Linked DNA regions of Paraburkholderia fungorum. The protein of the gene in region 1 binds, or shares a complex with, the protein of each later gene. Links are inferred from orthologs where the notes say so. Each region holds a gene or a part of one and is shown on either strand. Other genes may lie near its edges.

What was found.
Region 2: the proteins of accB (region 1) and accD are in contact, whole or in part, in a solved structure (PDB 8UXZ), measured with the Escherichia coli proteins. The link is inferred for Paraburkholderia fungorum from one-to-one orthologs.

Annotation. Positions count from the first base shown.
Region 1 is NZ_FNKP01000001.1:3,411,090-3,414,701, forward strand. The notes cover bases 797-3,612. They hold accB (acetyl-CoA carboxylase biotin carboxyl carrier protein), read left to right. Parts: upstream 797-1,880; coding sequence 1,881-2,345; downstream 2,346-3,612. Other genes in these bases: BLS41_RS15125 (TlpA family protein disulfide reductase), read left to right, coding at 797-1,160; aroQ (type II 3-dehydroquinate dehydratase), read left to right, coding at 1,355-1,810; accC (acetyl-CoA carboxylase biotin carboxylase subunit), read left to right, coding at 2,472-3,612. Outside these bases: BLS41_RS15120 (UDP-N-acetylmuramate--alanine ligase), read left to right, coding at 1-600; more of BLS41_RS15125, read left to right, coding at 612-796. UniProt on the Escherichia coli protein: This protein is a component of the acetyl coenzyme A carboxylase complex; first, biotin carboxylase catalyzes the carboxylation of the carrier protein and then the transcarboxylase transfers the carboxyl group to form malonyl-CoA.
Region 2 is NZ_FNKP01000002.1:41,238-51,745, reverse strand. Bases 1-2,754 are described here. They hold accD (acetyl-CoA carboxylase, carboxyltransferase subunit beta), read right to left. Parts: upstream 1,937-2,754; coding sequence 1,064-1,936; downstream 1-1,063. Other genes in these bases: trpA (tryptophan synthase subunit alpha), read right to left, coding at 2,015-2,754; folC (bifunctional tetrahydrofolate synthase/dihydrofolate synthase), read right to left, coding at 1-786. Also shown: more of trpA, read right to left, coding at 2,755-2,827; BLS41_RS16440 (DNA-methyltransferase), read right to left, coding at 2,892-3,800; trpB (tryptophan synthase subunit beta), read right to left, coding at 3,812-5,005; BLS41_RS16430 (phosphoribosylanthranilate isomerase), read right to left, coding at 5,066-5,779; tRNA pseudouridine(38-40) synthase TruA, read right to left, coding at 5,776-6,588; BLS41_RS16420 (motility hub landmark protein FimV), read right to left, coding at 6,585-9,074; asd (aspartate-semialdehyde dehydrogenase), read right to left, coding at 9,214-10,335.

The DNA.
Region 1 (3,612 bases):
GCAGCTGCGCGCATGATCGCCGAAGACGGTCTGGACTACGCCACGGCCAAGCGCAAAGCGGCCCGACAGGTTGTCGGCGAGACGCGCGTTGCCGGCGAATGGCTGCCGGATAACGACCAGATAGAAGAAGAAATCCGCGAATATCAGACGCTCTTTCAGGGCGACAGCCAGCCGGCGCTCCTGCGACGGCTGCGCTGCATCGCGATTGACTGGATGGAGCGGCTCGCGGCCTTTCATCCCTATCTGACCGGCGCCGTGCTGGGCGGAACGGCCGGCGAGCATTCGGACATTCATCTGCAAGTGTTCTGCGACAACCCGAAAGAAGTCGCGATCTACTTTCTGAACGCCAACATTCAATATGACGTGTCCGAGACCCGGCATTTCGCGGGACGCGGCTACGTCGAAACGCTGAGCTTCCTGTGGCGCCCCCTGAACGAAGGGCGCGACGCCGAACCGGCGGGCATCCACGTCGCGCTGTACGAATCCGACGACCTGCGCGGCGCAGTCAAGGCCGACGCGCGCGGCCGCACGGCGCGGGCGAATCTGCAGGCGGTTCAGGCGCTGCTCGATAGCAGCGAAGCTGCCTCCCCCACTAATTAGACCGACCGACAATGAATACGAGACGGATTCTGGCAGGCGCAGTTGTGGCGATCGTCGCGGCGGGCGGCGGTGTGCTGGCCAATCACTGGATGAATGGCGACGCCGAAATTGCGCACGCCGCGCAGCCCGCTTCCCAGCAGAGCGCGGTCGACCAGCTGTGGGCCGCGGCAGTCACGAACGTGGACGGTAAGCCGCAATCGCTGAGCATGCTCAAGGGCCACCCGATCGTCGTCAACTTCTGGGCGTCGTGGTGCGGGCCGTGTGTCGAAGAAATGCCTGCTCTCTCGCAACTTCAACGCGAGTACAAGAAGAAAGGCATCCAGTTCGTCGGACTTGGTGTCGATTCGGACAAAAACGTACAGGCTTTCCTGCAGAAGGTGAAAGTGGCCTATCCGGTCTACGTCACCGGTTTCGGCGGCGCCGACCTTGCTCGCGCGTTTGGCAACAATGCAGGCGGCTTGCCCTTCACGGTTGTGATCGACGCCAAGGGTAACGTTCGGTCGACAAAATTGGGACAAATCGACCCTGCGACCCTTCGACAGACGCTCGACGCGCTTTAAATATCACATTCTTTTGACGCTCAGTTACCGTCGGAACGAGCAAAAATGCGCGCAAATCGCGCGAATTTGAGGGAAGATGCACGCCCGGCGACGTGACACGGTTATCGCATTAATGTTCCTTACCTCCGGAAAACTAGACAAGTTTCTCTAATCAGCGCTAAAGTGCGCCCAATTCCACGGAAAAAGAAGCGACCATGACGCGACTGCTGGTACTGCACGGACCCAACCTCAACCTTCTCGGCACCCGGGAACCCGAGGTCTACGGTCGCGTGACCTTGCCGCAGATCGATCAGGCGCTGGCGGACCGCGCAGCGGACGCAGGCGTCGAACTGGCGTCGTTCCAGAGTAACCACGAAGGCGCTCTGGTCGATCGCATCCAATCCGCCCGGACTGAACAAACCGATTTCATACTGATCAATCCCGCCGCGTACACGCACACCAGCGTGGCCATTCGGGACGCACTGGCGGGGGTCGGCATCCCGTTCGTCGAGATTCATCTGTCGAACGTGCATCGTCGCGAACCGTTCCGGCATCACTCGTATTTCTCCGACCAGGCTGAGGGCGTGATTTGCGGCCTCGGCTGGAAGGGATATATGTACGCGCTCGAATTCGCGCTCGACCGGCTCGCCGCCGGCTCGTCGCGCGGCTGAATCCAAACACGACTAATTTGAGCCGGCTCTCGCAAGCGCCGGCACTTTTTGCATTGAAAGGGGCTTCCTGATGGATCTTCGTAAACTGAAAACTCTGATCGACCTCGTCTCGGAGTCCGGTATTTCCGAACTCGAAGTGACCGAGGGCGAAGGCAAGGTGCGTATCGTCAAGAACGCGCCGCCGGTTTACGTCCAGCCGTCCGCCTCGTACGCGCCGCAATACGCGCAACCGGCCCCGCCGATGGGCGGCGAAGCGCCGGCTGCTGCGGCTCCGGCTACTCCGGCTGTCGCCGCGCCGCAAGGCCACGTGGTGACCTCGCCGATGGTCGGCACGTTCTACCGCGCGCCGTCGCCAGGCGCGGAGCCGTTCGTCCAGGTGGGCGACACGGTCAAGGAAGGCCAGACGATCTGCATCATCGAAGCGATGAAGCTGCTCAACGAAATCGAGTCGGACAAGTCCGGCGTGGTGAAGGAAATCCTCGTCGAAAACGGCCAGGCGGTCGAGTACGGCCAACCGTTGTTCGTGGTCGGCTAACGCGGCACGCTTTGCGCTTTTTGCGCCTGCCGCCCGCGTGCCCGCTGTCCGGGGTGCGCGACCGATCCTCAGAGGCAGCCGGTGTTGCATTCAACCCGGCGCCCATTGATGAGTCGAAAAACCGCTATGTTTGAAAAAATTCTCATTGCCAATCGTGGCGAGATCGCGCTTCGTATCCAGCGCGCCTGCCGCGAACTCGGCGTCAAGACGGTTGTCGTCTATTCAGAAGCCGATAAAGAAGCCAAGTACGTAAAGCTCGCCGACGAGGCGGTCTGTATCGGCCCGGCTCCGTCGAATCTGAGCTATCTGAACATGCCCGCGCTGATCAGCGCGGCTGAAGTGACCGACGCCGAAGCAATTCACCCCGGCTACGGCTTCCTGTCGGAGAACGCCGACTTCGCCGAGCGTGTCGAGCAGTCGGGCTTCACCTTCATCGGCCCGCGCCCGGAAACCATCCGCATGATGGGCGACAAGGTCACGGCCAAGCAGACCATGATCAAAACCGGCGTGCCTTGCGTGCCGGGTTCGGAAGGCGCGTTGCCGGAAGATCCGAAAGAGATCGTGAAGATTGCCCGCCAGGTCGGCTATCCGGTCATCATCAAGGCCGCCGGCGGCGGTGGTGGCCGCGGCATGCGCGTGGTCCACACGGAAGCGGCGCTGGTCAACGCGGTCAACATGACGCGCGAAGAAGCCGGCCGTGCGTTCGGCAACCCGCAGGTCTACATGGAGAAATTCCTGGAGAACCCGCGGCACATCGAAATCCAGATTCTGGCCGACTCGTTCAAGAACGCGATCTGGCTCGGCGAGCGCGATTGCTCGATGCAGCGCCGTCACCAGAAGGTGATCGAAGAAGCGCCGGCGCCGGGTATCGCGCGTCGCCTGATCGACCGTATCGGCGATCGTTGCGCGGATGCGTGCAAGAAGATGGGCTATCTTGGCGCGGGTACGTTCGAGTTCCTGTACGAAAACGGCGAGTTCTACTTCATTGAAATGAACACGCGCGTGCAGGTCGAGCATCCGGTGACCGAACTGATTACGGGCGTCGACATCGTTCAGGAACAGATCCGCATCGCGGCTGGCGAGAAGCTCGCCTTCCGTCAGCGCGATATCCAGTTCAAGGGTCATGCGATCGAATGCCGGATCAACGCTGAAGATCCGTTCAAGTTCATTCCGTCGCCGGGCCGTTTGACGTCGTGGCATATGCCGGGCGGCCCCGGCATTCGCGTCGACTCGCATGCCTACAATGGCTATTTCGTGCCGCCGAACT
Region 2 (10,508 bases), on another replicon or contig:
ATTGATCAACTGATTCGCGCCGCGCAATGCCGGGTAGGCGAGTGCCGAGCGACGCATGGTCGGACCGACGTAACTCCATTGCTGGCGCTCGCTGCCCGCCTGGCCTTCGTAGCGGAAATCGCGGCCAAATAACCACAATTCGGCGCCAATTTTCTCCGCATGGTCGATCAACGATTGCGGTGGTACCGGATCGGCGCAGATCGCCGGCTTGCCCGGACGGAAAATGCCTGCTTTTTCGAACGCGATTTTCTCGCGCGTATCACCGAGATATTCCGTGTGATCGATATCGATGCTCGTGATGATCGCGCAATCCGTATCGAGGATATTCACCGCGTCGAGCCGGCCGCCTAGGCCCACCTCGAAAATCACTGCGTCCAGTCCGCGCGATGCGAACAGGCTCATGATCGCCAAGGTTGTGAATTCGAAGTAAGTCAGCGAAACCGGCTCGGCGAGGCTGAGGCGCGCAGTTTCGACCGCTTCGAAGTGCAGCAGCAGTTCGGCGTCGCTCGCCATGGTGCCGTTCACCCTCGCGCGCTCGTTAAACGTCAGCAGATGCGGCGACGTGTGGCAACCCACGGTGAAACCGGCGCGCAGCAGAATGGATTCGAGGATCGCGCACGTCGAGCCCTTGCCGTTCGTCCCGCCGACCGTGATGACCGGGCACGCGAACGACAGTTGCATCGCGTCGCGTACCTGGCTAATGCGTCCCAAACCCATGTCGATGCCGACAGGATGCGCGGATTCAAGGTGCGTGAGCCACGCGTCGAGGGAGGGGAATGTGGTCATCGAGTGAATCGCGAGTAAATCGGTTAGGCGGTGGTACGGATGAGCGCGGGGCGGCCCGGCTTTGACCCTGGAGCGACGCCTGACGCAGACTTTATGCGCACAAAGCCACGCTCAAGCTACTGGGACAACTCCGCCGCGTTGCGAGACCGTGATTATCCCGGAAATGACAGCGCGCCGCTTGATCACTCACGCGGCGCGCTATTTTTAACTACTTTTCCTGCCTGAGAGGGCCGCGCTTCAGCAGCGGACCACTGTCAATTTCCGTGCGATCGAATGTTTAAGCGACCGCGTCGGCCGGTTGATGGCTCAACAACGCCATCAATTGGGCAATCTCTTCCCGCAGCTTGCGACGGTCGACGATCATATCGACCGCACCCTTCGTCAGCAGGAACTCGGCGCGCTGGAAGCCTTCCGGCAGCTTTTCGCGAACAGTCTGCTCGATCACGCGCGGGCCGGCGAAGCCGATCAGCGCCTTCGGCTCGGCAATCACCACGTCGCCGAGGAACGCGAAACTCGCGGACACACCGCCCATCGTCGGATCGGTCAACACGGAGATGAACGGGAGCTTGGCTTCGGCGAGCTTCGTCAGCATGGCCGTGGTCTTCGCCATCTGCATCAGCGAGAGCAGGCTTTCCTGCATCCGCGCGCCGCCCGAAGCGGTGAAGCAGATAAACGGCACTTTCTGTTCGAGCGCGTTCTGTGCGCCGCGCGCAAAGCGCTCGCCGACTACCGAACCCATCGAGCCGCCCATGAACGAGAACTCGAAGCACGCCACCACCACGGGAATCGTGTGGATCGCACCGCCCATCACGACCATCGCGTCGGTTTCGTCGGTGTCGTCCATTGCTTCTTTCAGACGATCCGGGTACTTACGGCTGTCCTTGAACTTCAGCGCATCGACCGGAACGATTTCCTGGCCGATTTCGTAGCGCCCTTCCGGATCGAGCAGGCCGTCGAGCCGCTCGCGCGCACCAATCCGCATGTGATGGTCGCACTTCGGGCAAACATGCAAGTTCGCCTCGACGTCGTTGCGATACAGCACGGCTTCGCATGACGGACACTTGATCCACAAGCCTTCCGGAATCCCCTTGCGGTTCTTCGGGTCGGTTTGTTTGATTTTTGGCGGCAGCAGCTTATCGAGCCAGCTCATATTGAATCCTTCTGGGGTCAACAGTCGTGCAAACGGCGGGATAAACCCGCCGCACACACTACAGCGACAAAATAACTGTTATCGGGCAGTCGCGACGCTATCGAGCGCCTCGCGCACTTCAGCGATGAAACGCGTGAGCGTTTCGGCGGCGGTTTCGGGAGCCGCCTGTTCGAGCAATTGGACGATACGGCTGCCGATCACGACGGCATCGGACACTTCGGCCACCGAACGCGCCGTTTGCGCGTCACGAATGCCAAAACCGACGCCCACCGGCAGGGGTACGCGCGACTTGATGGCCGGGATTTTACTCGCGATGCTGGAAACGTCCAGATTTGCCGATCCGGTCACGCCTTTCAGCGACACATAGTAGACATAGCCGCTGGCGATTTTACCAACTTCGGCAATACGCTCGTCCGTCGAAGTCGGCGCAAGCAGGAAGATCGGATCGATCCCCGCAGATCGCATCTGATCAGCGAAGTTAGCACACTCTTCCGGCGGGTAATCGACAACCAGCACGCCATCGACGCCAGCATCCTGCGCGGCTTTCGCGAAGGCTTCGGCGCCCATCCGCTCGATAGGATTGGCATAACCCATCAGCACGACCGGAGTCTTGTCGTTTGTTTCACGGAATCGCTTGACGTCGGCGAGTACGTGACGCAATGACACGCCATGCGCCAAAGCGCGTTCGGACGACTGCTGAATCACCGGACCATCGGCCATCGGGTCGGAAAACGGCACACCGAGCTCGATCACATCCGCGCCGCCAGCGGCGAGCGCGTGCATGAATTCGACCGTGCGAGCTGGGTCCGGATCGCCGGCCGTCATGAACGGAATCAGGCCTTTCTTACCTTCAGCGGACAACGCGGCAAACGTGTTCTTGATACGGGACATGGAATTTTCTCGAATTTGGGCTACTGCGCGTGATTTGCGCGCGCTGACTTGAGCAGCGCTTCGCTCACTGGACTTCGGCTTGCCGGGCCGCCTTGCCTTTGGCACGGCGAGCCACGGGAGGAGCAGCGGCGGCGCTGACGCGCTCGCGCGCTATCGCGCAGTAACTTTCATTGATCTCATAGCCGACGAATTCGCGCTGATGACGGACGCAAGCGACGGCGGTAGTGCCGCTGCCCATGAACGGGTCGAGCACGCGCCCGCCCTTCGGACAACTGGACAACACCATTCGCTCGACGATTTCCAGCGGCTTCTGGGTCGGATGCGCGACGCGCTCGGCGTGTTGCCGATGCAGCCGCGATATCGACCAGAGGTCCTTTGGATTATAGCCAAGCTCCAACCACTTGCTTCCCTCAAACAACTTACGCGAACGCGCCTTCTTCGTGACTGCATCGTACGGGATGCGGACGGGATCGAGATCGAAGAAATAATCCTTCGATACCGCGAAAAAGCCGATGTTGTCGTGCACCGAAGTAAATCGGCGCACCGTTCCGCCCATGCTCGGCACGCGCCGGTCCCAGATGATCTCGTTGACCATCACGAGTTTGGTCTTCAGGAAACTGAAGATTTCCGGCGAATACTGCCAGGTGCAGAAAATGTAGAGCGAGCCGGACGGCTTGAGCTTCGGAACCGCCAGCTCGAGCCAGGCACGCGTCCATGCGAGAAAATCCTCGCCGGTGCGCATGTCGGAGTCGTTGCCGTAGTCCTTGCCCAATCCGTAAGGCGGGTCGCAGACGATCAGATCGATCGACCCGTCCGGAATGTTCGCCACATCGGTCAGAAAATCGCGGTTCAACAGCTGAATGCCGGCAGGCACCTGCGCCAGCAAAGGCGCGGGCGCCTCGGCCACCGCTACGTCGGTGGCCGGACTCGTCGTTTCAATCGCCTGCTGCGGCTCGTCGAACTCGTCACGCATCGTCGCGGCGCTCAGAACTGAATGCCCGATCGCTCGGCGACCGTATGCATGTCCTTGTCGCCACGGCCCGACAAATTGACCAGAAGGACCTTGTCCTTCGGCAGCGTCGGCGCGAGCTTCGCGGCGTACGCCAGCGCGTGACTGGACTCGAGCGCCGGAATAATGCCTTCGATGCGACAGCAGTCGTGAAACGCTTTAAGCGCTTCTTCGTCGGTGATGCTGACGTATTCAGCGCGTTTGCTGTCTTTTAGCCACGCATGCTCGGGACCCACGCCCGGGTAGTCGAGACCAGCGGACACCGAGTGCGTCTCCATGATCTGACCGTTTTCGTCCTGAAGGAGATAGGTACGGTTTCCGTGCAACACGCCAGGTGTGCCGCCAAGAAGCGACGCCGCGTGACGGCCGGTTTCAATGCCGTCACCAGCTGGCTCGACGCCGATCAACTTCACCGAAGTGTCGTCAATGTACGGGTAAAAAATACCCATTGCGTTCGAACCGCCGCCAACGCACGCGATCACGGCGTCTGGCTGACGACCCACCATTTCCGGCATCTGCACCTTGCATTCGTCACCGATCACGCGCTGGAAGTCGCGCACCATCATCGGATAAGGATGCGGACCAGCCACCGTGCCGATAATGTAGAACGTGCTTTCGACGTTCGTCACCCAGTCGCGCATGGCTTCGTTCAGCGCGTCTTTCAGCGTACGCGAGCCCGATTCGACCGGCACGACCGTGGCGCCGAGCAGCTTCATCCGGTACACGTTAGCGGCCTGACGGCGCACGTCTTCCGCGCCCATGTAGACCACGCATTCCATACCGAAACGCGCGGCAATGGTAGCTGTCGCCACGCCATGCTGACCTGCGCCCGTTTCCGCGATCACGCGCGGCTTGCCCATGCGCTTCGCCAGCAATGCCTGGCCGATCACGTTGTTGATCTTGTGGGCGCCGGTGTGGTTCAGGTCTTCGCGCTTCAGAAAAATCTGCGCGCCGCCGACCATTTCGCTCCAGCGTTTCGCGTGATAAATCGGCGACGGACGGCCGACGAAATGCTTCAACTCGCGCTCGTATTCCGCGACGAACTCAGGATCTTTCTGGAATTTCTCGTACGCTTCACGCAGCTCGGTAAGTGCGTGCACAAGCGTTTCAGCGACGAACACGCCGCCATATTGGCCGAAATGGCCTCTTTCGTCAGGCAAGTTATACATGGTGATCACTCTTATCAGTGTGGCGCCAGGTTTTCGCAGGAGGAAAACCGGCCGCCTGAATCATTCGGCGTCTGCCGCGCGCACTGCGCGTACAAACGCTGCCATCCGGGCGTGATCTTTCACGCCCTTGGCGCCCTCTACTTCGATGCCGCTCGAGACATCGACCGCGTACGGGCGCACGCGATGGATCGCATCACTGACGTTTTGCGCGTTCAACCCACCACTCAAAACGGCCCGACGCGCGAGCTCTGCTGGAATAAGTGACCAATCGAAAACCTTCCCGCCGCCGCCATAGCCTTCGACATGGGTGTCGAACAGGAGGCCGCTGGCTGCTGAATAGTTGGAAGCTGATTTTACCAAATCAGCCGGCTGAGTATCCGCCGCAACCCGCAACGCACGCAACCAAGGCAAACCCGCAACGCTGGCGAGCGCTTCGCACTGCTCCGGCGTCTCGTCGCCGTGGAACTGCAACAACGTGAGCCCGACATTGCTGACCACCTCGCTGATCCACTCCGGCGTCGCGTTGACGAACAGGCCGACCACCGACACGAACGGCGGCACATCGTGCACCAGTTCGACCGCCTGCGCGACACTCACCGAGCGCGGGCTCGGCGGATAGAACACGAGGCCGATCGCGTCGGCGCCAAGATCGATCGCGTGTGCGACATCTTCCGGCTTCGACAGCCCGCACAATTTGATTCGCGTGCGATGCGGCGCGCGCTGCTGCGGCGCGGCGGCATCGGCGGAATTCACCAGATTTTCGGTTGCTTTCATGTTTGCGCCTGCTCGGTCCATACAGTGCTCCATGGCACGCTGCCAGTCTGCGGCGCGGGCACGGCGAATTGCTCAGGATAGCCCACCTGCGCCAGATACAACCCATCCGGCATAAACGTCGGCGCGGCGCAATCACGGCTACGAGCCGCGAGCACCTCGGCCATCCATTCGGGCGGGTAATTGCCTCGTCCGATACTGACAAGGCAGCCCATCAGGTTACGCACCATATGATGCAAAAAAGCATTCGCCCTGAAGCGGAAGTGGATGAAATCGCCCTGCTGCCTGACGTCGATCTGATACAGGTGTTTGATCGGCGTTTTCGACTGACATTGCGACGAACGGAACGACGAAAAATCGTGCTCGCCGATCAGATACGCGGCGCCCGCACGCATCGCGTCGACATCGAGCGGGGTATGCACCCAGCCGGCCCGCGTCGCCAGCATCGGCGAGCGCACGGGATTGACGTAGAGCACGTAGTAATAGGTTCGCTCGAACGCCGAAAAGCGCGCGTGAAATTCATCCGGCATGGGCTTGGCCCATTGCACGGCGATCGTTTTCGGCAGGAACGCATTCGTGCCGCGAACCCACGAACTGTCGGCGCGGTCGAGTTCGGTGTCGAAATGCACGACCTGGCCGATTCCATGCACGCCCGCATCCGTGCGACCTGCCACCACCGTGCGCACGGGCGTCCGCGCGAACTCGGCCAACGCGTGTTCGAGCACGTTCTGCACGGTATTGCCGTGCGGCTGCATCTGCCAGCCGCCGAATGCCGCGCCGTCGTACTGGACGCCTAATGCAACCCGCTTCACGACAACGGGGCGAGAGTCGAGAGCAACGCGCGAGCCTCGGTGCGGGTGGCCGGATCGTTCGCCTCGATCACTTCGTTGATAAGCGTGCGCGCGCCGGACAGGTCGCCGAGTTCGATGTACTCGGAGGCCAGATCGAGCTTGTTGCGGGCGATACGGATCAGATCGGTCGGGGTGAACGCCGGCCAGGGCTGCGCCGGGCTCGGCGGCAACTCCAGATCGAAGTCGAGCTTCAGCGCGCCGAAACCGGCTGCACCGAGGCCCGCGACAGCAGCCGGGCCTGCGGTGCCGGCGGCGATTTCATCGGCGATATGGGGGGCGTCGTCCTCGCGCGGCGCGAATGCCTGTTGGGCGGTCGTTTCCGGCGACACAACCGGCTGGGTCGTCAGCGAGACGGGTGCGCGGATGTCGTCCGCCGTCGATTCGATACGCGGCGGCAGCGGCATGTCGAGGCTGCTGAAGGCATCAATGGCATCGGCCGGGAATTCGGTCGGCACCGGCGGTATCGACATGGTGGGAACCGAAGGCACCGGCACATCGCTCGCTTCGTCGGCGTCGGCGTGATTTGCGTCATTGAACGGCTGACCGGGCGGCACGATTGCATGCGGCTCGGCGTGTTGTTGCGGAAAATCGATCACAGGTGGTGGTACGTTCTGATTGTTTTGCGGCTCTGCCGATAGTTCTTGTTGTTCCGCCGACGCCCCCGGCGCCGGCTCGTCATTCCATTGCAAGCGGCGAGCGAGTTCCTCTTGCTGGATGGGTTCATCGATTGGCTCGAGTGCGGTCAGCGGCAAAGCTTCGGCGCCGAGTTCTGCCGCGGCAGCGAGGCTCGCTGCGGTGGTCGCCCCATCGATATGGTCGTGGTGATGCTCAGGTAGAGGTTCCGGGCTGAAATCGAGGTCGACCGGCGGCGGGGTAGTCGGGTTTAGCCCGGAAACCGGTTCGGCCGATGCGGGCGTCGTAGCACGCGACTCCTCCCAGACATTGCTGGACGCGGCCAGGTTGGCCTCTTGCGAGAGCGCATCAGCTTGTGACGGGTGATTTGTGGCTTCGTGCTCTGCTACTTGTTTTGCTTCGTGTTCTGCTTGCTGAGCGCGTGCGTGATCGGCTGCGGCTTGCTCTGCCGCCACGCGTTCTGCCGTGGCACGCTCGGCTGCGGCCTGTTCTGCTGCGGCTTGTTCTGTTGCCGCGCGCTCGGCCGCCGCCTGCGAGGCCGCGTGACGGGCTTCCGCCTCGCGCTCCGCAGCCTCACGCTCCGCTGTTTCCCGTTGCGCAGCCTCGCCCTCAGCCGCCTCGCGTTCAGCGGCAGCCAGCGCTGCTGCCGAGATGACGGCCGCGTCCTTGTCGTCAGATGCGTCGGACACCGACGTCTCGTCGGGAGTCGCAACGATGGCCGGCGATTCGCCCTCCCGCGCCGCCACCTCGCGATCTGCCGCCGCCGCTTGCGCCGCCGCGACGTTCTCGCGCTTACGCCGACGGATACGCAATGCCGTCAGCAGCACGACCAGCGCAGCGCCGATCGCTGCCGCGATGCTCAGATTCTGTTGCGACATCCCGCCAATATTCGACGTGGGAGCCGTCGCCGCCCCATGACCAGGCACAACCGGGGTTGCCGCGGAAGCGCCAGCCGCCGACGCCACGCCGCTAGTCGCCACCGCCCCTCCCGCCGCCGGAGCGCCGCCAATGCCGTGCTTCTGCAACTCCATGAGCACCCGGTTTTTCAGCGCGAGCAACTGCTGCAAACTGGAGACTTTCGGCTGCGATGCCGGCAGTGGAGCAGCCGACACCGGCGCGGCAGCAGTAGCCGGCGGCTGTGTCGCGGCAACGGGTTCGCTCGCTGACGGTTGAACCGACCCGGACCACGCGCGTGTGTCGCTAGCAGACACAGCGGCCGGCTGCGACCCTGCTGCCGGCGCCGACGAAATCGCACCGCTCGCAGCTGCACCCGCCTGCGCCGGGGAGCTTGCCTCAGTGGTCGCGCTTGCCGTCCCTGAAACCGTTGCGGGCGTTACAGCGCTTGCCGCGCTGCTCGCCGCCGCATTGGCCTGCGTCGCGCCAGTCGTCGCCGTAGCCGCCCCAGAAGCCGAGGCCGCCGACGAAGCCGAAGCCGCCAACGCACCCGTCGCATCCAGCGCCGGCACCGTCAACGCCGCCCCGACTCGCATCCGGCTCGGATCGTGGCTCATAAACGCATTCGGGTTCGCGTCGAACAATGCGTGCGACGCCCGCGCGAGCGTCGCCTTGTCGTGTGACTGCGTGACGGCGATCGCCACGTCATTCAGCGACTGTCCGGGCTTCACCGTGTATTGACTGCCCGCCGCATACGACACCGAAGCGGCATCGGGCGCGCTCGCGGTCGAATCCGGCGCGGCAAGCGCGTTGCCCAGCCCCGCGCCGGTTAGCGCCAAAGCCAGTGCAGCCGCAGCCGCCAGACGGCCCTTACGTCGATGAATGAACATGGCCCGAAGGGACGAGAGTCGAAGGGTCATCGGGACTCCTGCCGCGTCAGCGCGCAGCCCTTTTTTGCGATTGGAAAGAGACAAGATTTTCGGAGCACACAATGAAAAAAGCGCCGCGCAAGCGCGACGCTTCTTGAGTTTTCTACGCGTCGTGAGCGCGTAGTTTACTTTACTTGTCGAGCACAATGCGAAGCATGCGACGCAGCGGTTCCGCAGCGCCCCACAGCAGCTGATCGCCGACCGTGAATGCCGACAGATATTCACCGCCCATCGCGAGCTTACGCACGCGGCCGACCGGCACCGTCAGCGTGCCCGTGACCACAGCCGGGGACAGATCGCGCACGGTGGCTTCGCGCTCGTTCGGCACGACCTTGACCCAGTCGTTGCCCGACGCGAGGATGCTGTTCACTTCGTCCAGCGGCACGTCCTTGTTCAGCTTGATGGTCAGTGCCTGCGAGTGGCAGCGCATTGCGCCGATCCGCACGCACAGGCCGTCGACGGGGATCGAGCCCGGCGTGCCCATGGCTGGCTTACCGAGAATCTTGTTGGTTTCAGCGCCGCCCTTCCACTCTTCCTTCGACATGCCGTTGCCGAGATCCTTGTCGATCCACGGAATCAGCGAGCCGGCGAGCGGCACGCCGAAGTTGTCGGTCGGCATGCGGTCGCTGTTCATTGCAGCCAGCACGCGACGGTCGATATCGAGAATCGCCGACGACGGATCAGCCAGGTCTTCCTTGGCTGCACCGTACAGCGTGCCCATCTGTTGCAGCAGTTCGCGCATGTTCTGCGCGCCCGCGCCCGAAGCGGCCTGATACGTCATAGCCGTGATCCAGTCGACGAGGCCTTCGCGGAACAAGCCGCCGAGCGCCATCAGCATCAGGCTGACCGTGCAATTGCCGCCGATGAAATTCTTCTGGCCCTTGACCAGCGCATTCTTGATCACGTCGAGGTTGACCGGATCGAGAATGATGACCGCGTCGTCCTTCATGCGCAGCGACGAAGCCGCGTCGATCCAGTAACCGTTCCAGCCCGCTGCGCGCAGCTTCGGGAACACGTCGTTCGTGTAGTCACCACCCTGGCACGAGATGATCGCGTCGCACTTCTTCAGGTCGTCGATGCTTGTCGCATCTTTGAGCTTGGTCTCGTTTTTGGCGAACGACGGCGCGTTGCCGCCCGCGTTGCTGGTGCTGAAAAACACCGGTTCGATCAAGTCGAAATCGCCTTCCTGCTGCATGCGTTGCATCAGGACGCTGCCGACCATGCCGCGCCAACCTACGAGACCTACGTTCATGACTTCATACCCTTCGAATGGAAACTTCCCCGCATCTTTGCCCGCAGTGACCGCGCGGGGAAGATGAGCGGGCACGACGGACGATCAGCGTTTCGTGATCGTTTTCGGGGTAATCGTTTTGATGGTGGTAATGGCGAGTTCAACCGCACGGGCCGTTTTGCCGTGAAGTTTGG